Linked DNA regions of Methylorubrum extorquens. The protein of the gene in region 2 binds, or shares a complex with, the protein of the main gene of each other region. Links are inferred from orthologs where the notes say so. Each region holds a gene or a part of one and is shown on either strand. Other genes may lie near its edges. The genes, in order: uvrA and mfd.

Evidence for each region.
Region 1: the proteins of mfd (region 2) and uvrA are in contact, whole or in part, in a crystal structure (PDB 4DFC), measured with the Escherichia coli proteins. The link is inferred for Methylorubrum extorquens from one-to-one orthologs.

The regions. Positions count from the first base shown.
Region 1 is NZ_JALJXF010000001.1:2,091,426-2,095,376, reverse strand. Bases 141-3,788 are described here. They hold uvrA (excinuclease ABC subunit UvrA), read right to left. Parts: upstream 3,455-3,788; coding sequence 341-3,454; downstream 141-340. Other genes in these bases: J2W78_RS09830 (DUF1772 domain-containing protein), read right to left, coding at 3,711-3,788. Also shown: more of J2W78_RS09830, read right to left, coding at 3,789-3,951. UniProt on the Escherichia coli protein: The UvrABC repair system catalyzes the recognition and processing of DNA lesions. UvrA is an ATPase and a DNA-binding protein. A damage recognition complex composed of 2 UvrA and 2 UvrB subunits scans DNA for abnormalities.
Region 2 is NZ_JALJXF010000001.1:1,785,616-1,790,075, forward strand. Bases 228-4,384 are described here. They hold mfd (transcription-repair coupling factor), read right to left. Parts: upstream 4,019-4,384; coding sequence 428-4,018; downstream 228-427. Other genes in these bases: J2W78_RS08505 (succinate dehydrogenase assembly factor 2), read right to left, coding at 4,214-4,384. Also shown: J2W78_RS08495 (cold-shock protein), read right to left, coding at 1-76; more of J2W78_RS08505, read right to left, coding at 4,385-4,460. UniProt on the Escherichia coli protein: Couples transcription and DNA repair by recognizing RNA polymerase (RNAP) stalled at DNA lesions. Mediates ATP-dependent release of RNAP and its truncated transcript from the DNA, and recruitment of nucleotide excision repair machinery to the damaged site.

The DNA.
Region 1 (3,951 bases), 310 kb from region 2 along the record:
AAAAGCCGCATTTTTGCTGCGGAGCAACCAAAGGCTTAACGACCTCTTAACGCAATCCATCTTGGACGGATGCCATCCCGCGAACGGGATTCAGGCGAAATAGTACATTGTCCTCAAGTCATTGACCGCCGCATCCGGCCGGGATCCTTCGGCAGGAAGGGCCGGGCAGTTGCGCAAGTGCGAATGCGGGTTTGGGGCTCGGCCGCACCGGCCGCGCCGTCACCAAGGGCCGGACCGGCCGGCTCAGCCGACCGAATCGCTCCCTCGGCCCGGCTCTCCGGCAGCGCGGGAACCCATCGCCATCAGGTTGCGCCGGCCCGCCCGCATCGGCCGGTGCGCCCTATTCGGCGGCCTGACGGCCCGTGGCGTTGGTGCGGCGGCGCGATGCGGCGCCTGCCTTCGCCTTGCCGGCGTCCTTGCCGGCGTCCTTGGCTGCGTCCTTCGCTGCCGTCCCGGCCGGGCGGCGTGCCAGCACCTCACGCAGGAAGCGCCCGGTATGGCTCGCCGTGCTCGCGGCGATCTCCTCGGGTGTGCCCTGCGCCACGACCCGGCCGCCGCCGTCGCCCCCCTCGGGGCCCATGTCGATCACCCAATCGGCGGTCTTGATGACTTCGAGGTTGTGCTCGATCACCACCACGGTGTTGCCCTGATCGACCAGCTCGTGGAGCACCTCCATGAGCTTGGCGACGTCATGGAAGTGCAGGCCGGTGGTCGGCTCGTCGAGGATGTAGAGGGTGCGGCCCGTGGCCCGCTTCGACAGCTCCTTGGACAGCTTCACCCGCTGCGCCTCGCCGCCGGAGAGCGTGGTCGCCTGCTGGCCGACGCGGACGTAGTGCAGCCCGACGCGCGCCAGCGTTTCCATCTTTTCACGAATGGACGGCACGGCCTTGAACAGGTCGGCAGCCTCCTCCACCGTCATGTCGAGCACGTCGGCGATGGACTTGTTGCGGTAGCGCACCTCCAGCGTCTCGCGGTCGTAGCGCTTGCCCTTGCACACGTCGCAGGTGACGTAGACGTCGGGCAGGAAGTGCATCTCGATCTTGATGACGCCGTCGCCCGAGCACGCCTCGCAGCGCCCGCCCTTCACGTTGAAGGAGAAGCGTCCCGCCTGGTAGCCGCGGGCCTTGGCCTCGGGCAGGCCGGCGAACCAGTCGCGGATCGGGGTGAAGGCACCGGTATAGGTCGCCGGGTTCGAGCGCGGGGTGCGGCCGATCGGCGACTGGTCGATGTCGATGACCTTGTCGAGATGCTCCAATCCGTCGATCCGCTCGAACGGGGCCGGGTGCTCCAGGGCGCCGTTGAGGCGCTTGGCCGCCGCCTTGTAGAGTGTATCGATGATCAGCGTGGACTTGCCGCCGCCGGAAACGCCGCTGATGCAGGTGAAGGTGCCGAGCGGGATTTCCGCCGTCACGTTCTTCAGGTTGTGGCCGCGCGCGCCCACCAGCCGTAGCATCCCGCGTCCGGGCTTGCGCCGGGCTTTGGGCGTGCGCACCGAGAGTTCGCCGGTGAGGTACTTCGCGGTGAGCGAGGCCGGATCCTTGAGGAGTTCCTCCGGTGTGCCCTGCGCGACGATCTCGCCGCCATGGATGCCCGCCCCCGGACCCACATCGACCACGTAGTCGGCCTGGAGGATCGCGTCCTCGTCGTGCTCGACCACGATGACCGAGTTGCCGAGATCCCGCAGGCGCTTGAGCGTGCCGAGCAGGCGCTCGTTGTCGCGCTGATGCAGGCCGATCGAGGGCTCGTCGAGCACGTAGAGCACGCCGGTCAGCCCCGAGCCGATCTGCGAGGCGAGCCGGATCCGCTGGCTCTCGCCGCCCGAGAGCGAGCCCGAGCCGCGGGCGAGCGTCAGGTATTCGAGGCCGACATCGACGAGGAAGGTCAGCCGGTCGCGAATCTCCTTGAGGATGCGGACCGCGATCTCGTTCTGCTTGTCCGTCAGCTTGCCCGAGATCTCCGAGAACCAGCGATGCGCCTCGCGGACGGAGAGGGCGGTGACCTGGCCGATATCCTGCCGGTCGATCTTGACCGCGAGCGCCTCGGGCTTGAGCCTCTTGCCCTCGCAGGCGGCGCAAGGGGTGGCGCTCATGAAGCGGCCGATTTCTTCACGAGAGGCGTCGCTCTCAGTCTCCTTGTAGCGCCGCTCCAAGTTCGGGATCACGCCCTCGAACGGCTTGTTGACCGAGTAGGAGCGCAGGCCGTCGTTGTAGTCGAAGCGCACCGACTCCTTGCCCGTGCCGAACAGGATCACCGCGCGGGCCTGCTCGGGCAGCGCCGACCACGCGACCGTCGTCTTGAAGCCGAAATGCTTGGCCAGCGCGTCGAGCGTCTGGTCGTAATAGGGTGAGGTCGATTTCGCCCAGGGACCCACCGCGCCGCGCTTCAGCGTGAGCGCGGAATCGGAGATCACCAATTCGGGGTCGATCCGCATCTCGTGGCCGATGCCGCCGCAGGTCGGGCAGGCGCCGAACGGGTTGTTGAACGAGAACAGCCGCGGCTCGATCTCGGGGATGGTGAAGCCGGAGACCGGGCAGGCGAAGCGTGACGAGAACGTGATCTTTTTGGGGGTTTCGCCCTCCGGCGCGTCGGCGAACTCGATGTCGGCGATGCCGTCGGCGAGTTCCAGCGCGGTCTCGAAGGAATCGGCCAGCCGCGCGGCGATGTCGTCGCGCACGACGATGCGGTCCACGACCACGTCGATGTCGTGCTTGAGCTTCTTGTCGAGCTTCGGCACGTCGTCGATCGCGTAATACTCGCCGTCGATGCGCAGGCGCTGGAAACCCTTCTTCTGGAACTCGGCGATCTCCTTGCGGTACTCGCCCTTCCGCCCCCGGACCACGGGCGCGAGGAGATACAGCCGGGTTTTCTCTGGCAGCTCCAGCACCCGGTCGACCATCTGACTGACGGTCTGGCTCTCGATCGGCTCGCCGGTGGCAGGTGAGTAGGGGATGCCGACCCGCGCCCAGAGCAGGCGCATGTAGTCGTAGATCTCGGTCACCGTGCCGACGGTGGAGCGCGGGTTCTTCGAGGTCGTCTTCTGCTCGATGGAGATGGCCGGCGAGAGCCCATCGATCTGATCGACGTCGGGCTTGCTCATCATCTCCAGGAACTGGCGGGCATAGGCCGAGAGCGATTCGACGTAGCGGCGCTGCCCTTCCGCGTAGATCGTATCGAAGGCGAGCGACGATTTGCCCGAGCCCGACAGGCCGGTGAACACCACGAACCGGTCGCGGGGGATCGTCAGATCGACGTTCTTGAGATTGTGCTCGCGGGCGCCGCGCACCGAGATGACGCGGGTGTCGCGCGCGCTCGGGCCCGCCGCGTCGAACAGGGCGGAGAGGCGCGCGTCGGCCTGCTCCTCGGACTTGGCCTTCGTGTTGGCCGTATTCCTCGCCGCCGTTTTGGCCGGCGTTTTGGCCGCGGTCTCGGCTTTGCGGGCTTTGGCTGTGGCCATGGACGACAAAATCTCTGCGACGATCCGAGCGACCCGATGCACGGCCGCCGACCTGTTCGGGCGGGCAGCGGGCGCGCCGCGCGAAGAACAGGTTCCGGGGACGGAAGATGGGTTCCGGGCGGCGTGAAACCACTAGAACGGAACGGGTACGACGGCAATGCCGGCCTAACGATCTCTCACGAGAGGCCCGTTGCACTGTCGCGTCTCGAGGGAAAACGGCCGGTAACCGGGCGTTTTGTGAGGTACTCTCAATCGCTCAAGCAACCGCCAAGGTCGCGAGTGTTCCGAACAGGATCAGCACGGCTGAGCTCCCGAGCGCGATGCGCCCCGCATGCAGGCGGCCCCAGTGTTCGACCAGGGTGCGGACCTCCGGCCCCGCCTCCGTCGGCACGATGGCGTCGAGGCGCCGGTTGACCGGCATGATCACGATGAGGGTGTAGGGCCAGTTCGCCACGAGCACGAGCCCGCCCGCGAGGAAGCCGAGCCGCCCGGTGAGC
Region 2 (4,460 bases):
CCTTCGAGCCGTCCTCAGGCTGGATGAAGCCGAAGCCCTTCTGCTCGTTGAACCACTTGACGGTGCCGATGCTCATAAAATGTCCTTGTCTCCGCAGGATGTAGCTAGAGAGCCCAGCACCATGCAGCGCCGAGCTATGTCGTTCGACCGATAACGAAGGAAAATGAGAACCGCCCTGCGGAGGCGTCACGGCCCAGAAAATCCGGCCTCGCATCGATAAGATCTATATGCGACTCGAATGAAGCTTTATCAAGGCTCGTTTTATTTTTCGAGATGCAAGAATTGTTGGCACGTCACTCGAAATGACCTGCCGCTTCAAGCGATTCATCAACGCACAGCGTGAGTTGAGCGAGATCTCCCGCGCCGCGATGTCTCTTGCACGTGACACGCCTGCGCCGTCGATCCCACTCCAACGGCGAAGGCTCGGTCACGCCGCCTTCTTGGCGCGCTTTGCAATTGTCACGAGCCCGCGCAGGATCTGCGTCGTCTCCTTCAGCCGTCGCGGGATGCCGTCGAGTTCGCGGATGAACACGACGCTCATGTCGGGCCGCACCTTGGCGAAGGAGCCCTGCTCCACGACCATGGCGGCGAGCCCCTGCGGGTTGGCGAAGGACTTTTCGCGGAAGTGGACCACCACGCCCTTCGGCCCGGCTTCGACCTTCTCGACATTGGCCTCGCGGCACAGGATCTTGATGGTCACGATCTTCAGAAGCTGCTCCACCTCCGGCGGCAGCGGCCCGAAGCGGTCGATCAGCTCGGCGCCGAAGCTCTCCATCTCGGCGTCGTTCTCAATGGTCGAGAGGCGGCGGTAGAGGCCGAGCCGGACGGTGAGATCCTCGACATAGTCCTCGGGGATCGTGACCGGGGCGCCGAGCGCGATGGTCGGCGACCACGCCTCCTCCACCGGCTCCTCGATCCCCGCCTTCAGGGCGGTGACCGCATCCTCCAGCATCTGCTGGTAGAGCTCGTAGCCCACTTCCTTGATGTGGCCGGACTGGGCATCGCCCAAGAGGTTGCCGGCGCCGCGGATGTCGAGATCATGGGAGGCCAGCTGGAAGCCGGCACCCAGCGTGTCGAGGCTCTGGAGTACCTTCAGGCGCTGTTCGGCCTGGGTCGTGAGTTGGCGGTTGGCCGGCGTCGTGAACAGGGCGTAGGCCCGCGCCTTCGAGCGCCCGACGCGCCCGCGCAACTGGTAGAGCGCGGCTAGACCGAACATGTCGGCCCGGTGCACGATCAGCGTGTTGGCGGTGGGGATGTCGAGGCCGGATTCGACGATGGTGGTCGAGAGTAGCACGTCGTACTTGCCCTCGTAGAACGCGGTCATCACGTCCTCGAGCTGGCCCGCCGCCATCTGGCCGTGGGCGACCGCGACGGTGGTCTCGGGCATTTCGGTGTCGAGGAAGCGCTTGACCTCGGCCAGATCCTCGATGCGGGGGGCGACGTAGAACGACTGGCCGCCGCGGTAGCGTTCGCGCAGCAGCGCCTCGCGGACCAGCAGCGGATCGAACGGCGTCACGAAGGTGCGCACCGCCAGCCGATCCATCGGGGGCGTGGCGATGATCGAGAGTTCGCGCACACCCGTCATGGCGAGTTGCAGCGTGCGCGGAATCGGGGTGGCCGAGAGCGTCAGCACGTGCACGTCGGCCTGGAGCGCCTTGAGCCGCTCCTTATGGGCGACACCGAAATGCTGCTCCTCGTCGACGATGATGAGGCCGAGATCCTTGAACGCGACGTTCTTGGCGAGCAGGGCATGGGTGCCGACGACGATATCGACCTGGCCTTCGGCCAAGCCCGCACGGTTCTGCCGCTGATCGCCGGCGGAGACGAAGCGCGAGAGCTGGGCGACGTTGATGGGCAGGCCCTTGAAGCGTTCGGCAAACGTACGAAAGTGCTGGCGGGCGAGCAGCGTGGTCGGCACCACCACCGCCACCTGCTTGCCGGAGATCGCCGCGGCGAAGGCGGCGCGCAGCGCCACCTCGGTCTTGCCGAAGCCGACATCGCCGCAGACCAGCCGGTCCATCGGGCGGCCGGCATTGAGGTCGTCGAGCACCGCGTCGATGGCGTTGGCCTGATCCTCGGTCTCCTGGAAGGCGAAGCGGGCCGCGAACTCACCGTAGAGGCCATCGGGCGCCTGGAGGCGCGGGGCGGATTTGACGAAGCGCGCGGCGGCGATCTTGATGAGGTCGCCGGCCATCTCGAGGATGCGGCGCTTCATCTTGGCCTTGCGGGCCTGCCATGCCCCGCCGCCGAGGCGGTCGAGCGCGACCTCCGAATCCTCGGAGCCGTAGCGGGTCAGGAGTTCGATGTTCTCGACCGGCAGCAGCAGCAGGCCGCCGGCATATTGCAGTTCGAGGCAGTCGTGCGGCGCGCCCGCCGCGGTCACGGTCTTGAGCGTGACGAAGCGGCCGATGCCGTGGTCGGCATGGACCACGAGGTCGCCGGGCTGGAGCGCCTGCACTTCCAGGATGATGTCCTGCGGGCGCTTGGACTTGCGCTTCTGGCGCACCAGCCGGTCGCCCAGGATGTCGCCCTCGGCCACCACGGCGAGCCGGTCGAGGGTGAAGCCGGATTCCAGCCCCCAGACCGCGACCGCCAAATCGGTGCCGCGCTTGAGCGCGTTGACCGCGGCGAAGGTGTTGATCACCGTCGGCTTCTTGAGCCCGTGGTCGGTCAGCACGCCGCAGAGCCGGTCGCGCGAGCCTTCGGACCAGGATCCAAGGATCACGTGATGCCCGGATGCCTGGAGATCGCGGATATGCGCGACCGCCGCATCGAACACGCTGGCCGCGTCGTCGGCCCGCTCGGGCGCGAAGCTTCGCCCGGCCCTGGCGCCGCAATCGATCACCGCAAGCGCGTCGGAATCCGGCATCGCGAACGGGGTGAGCCGCGCCACCGTGCCGGCCTCGACCTTGCTCTTCCACTCGTTGGGCGTGAGGTAGAGCGCGCGCGGCGGCAGCGGCTTGTAGGGCGCGACGCCGCTCTGCGGGTTCTTCAGCGCCGCCTCGCGGGCCTGGAAATAGTCCTGGATCAGGGCGAGCCGCTCGGTGGCCGCCTCCTCGACCTGCGGGTCGAACAGCATCGGCACGTCGCCGAGATAATCGAACAGCGTGTCGAGGTGCTCGTAGAACAGCGGCATCCAGTGCTCGAGGCCGGCATAGCGCCGGCCCTCGCTCACCGTTTCGTAGAGCCGGTCGTCGCGGGTCGCCGCGCCGAAGCTCGATAGGTAGCCCTGCCGGAAGCGCCGGATCGTCTCGGTGGTGAGCTGCACCTCGCTCATCGGCACGAGATCGAGGGAGCGCAGGCTCCCCACCGTGCGCTGCGTCTCGGGATCGAAGGCGCGGATCGATTCGAGGGTGTCGCCGAAGAAGTCGAGGCGGATCGGGTTCGGCAGGCCAGGCGGCGACAGGTCGAGGATGCCGCCGCGCACGGCGTATTCACCCGTATCGCGCACCGTTCCCGTGCGCAGGAAGCCGTTCGCCTCGACCCAGGCCACGACCTTGTCCATCGGCACCACGTTGCCGATCGCCGCCGAGAAGGTCTCGACGGCCACGCGCGACCGCGGCGGCACCCGCTGCACCAAGGCGTTGACGGTGGTGCAGAGGATGCGGGGCTTCTCCTCCGACGAGCGCGAGCGGGTGAGCCGAGAGAGCGCGGTCATGCGCTGGGCGGCGATGGCCCCGTTCGGCGAGACGCGGTCGTAGGGCTGGCAGTCCCAGGCCGGAACGCTCATCGCCTCGATCTCGGGGGCGACGAACTTCAGCGCGTTCTGGAAGGCGTTGGAGCGGCCGGAATCGCGGGCGACGTGGACCAGCACCGCCGGCCCCTCGAACGAGCCGGACAGCGCGCGGGCGAGATCGGCCGCCACCAGCGCGTCGAAGCCGTCGGGGACGGAGGCCAGCGTCGGGCTGTCGCCGCGCTTGATCGCATCGAGCGCCTTGGTCAGCGGCGCCGATTTCGGCAGGGCGAAGCGGGCGGTCTGCGGCTTCGGAGCGGGCGGCTTGGGTTGGGGCTTGGCCATCGGTTCGTTGATTTCTGCGTGCGCTCGACGTCGTCGCCCTCCCCTTCTTACGGGGGGAGGATGACCCTCACGTCAGCGAGGGCCGGGTAGAGGGGAGCGCCGCTTCCGGAGGGGCATGAGCCGCCCCTTCATCCGCCTGCTCGTGCGAAGGGAATGCCGGTGGGTCCTCAGGAAGCTGTCCGCGGCGGCAAACGTTCAGTTGTGGATCGGCGCGTCGTGCCGATGAAACGCCTTGAGCCGGCGATACACGGCGGTGTCGTAGTTCTCCGGCGTCGCGTCCTCGCCGGTGAGCCAGCGGAACAGATCGCGGTCGGGCACCTCGATCAGCGCCTCGAACTGCGTCAACTCCTCCTCGGACAATTTACCGATCTCGGCATCGGCGAAGCGGCCCATGATCAGGTCCATCTCGCGAATGCCGCGGTGCCACGCGCGAAACAGCGTG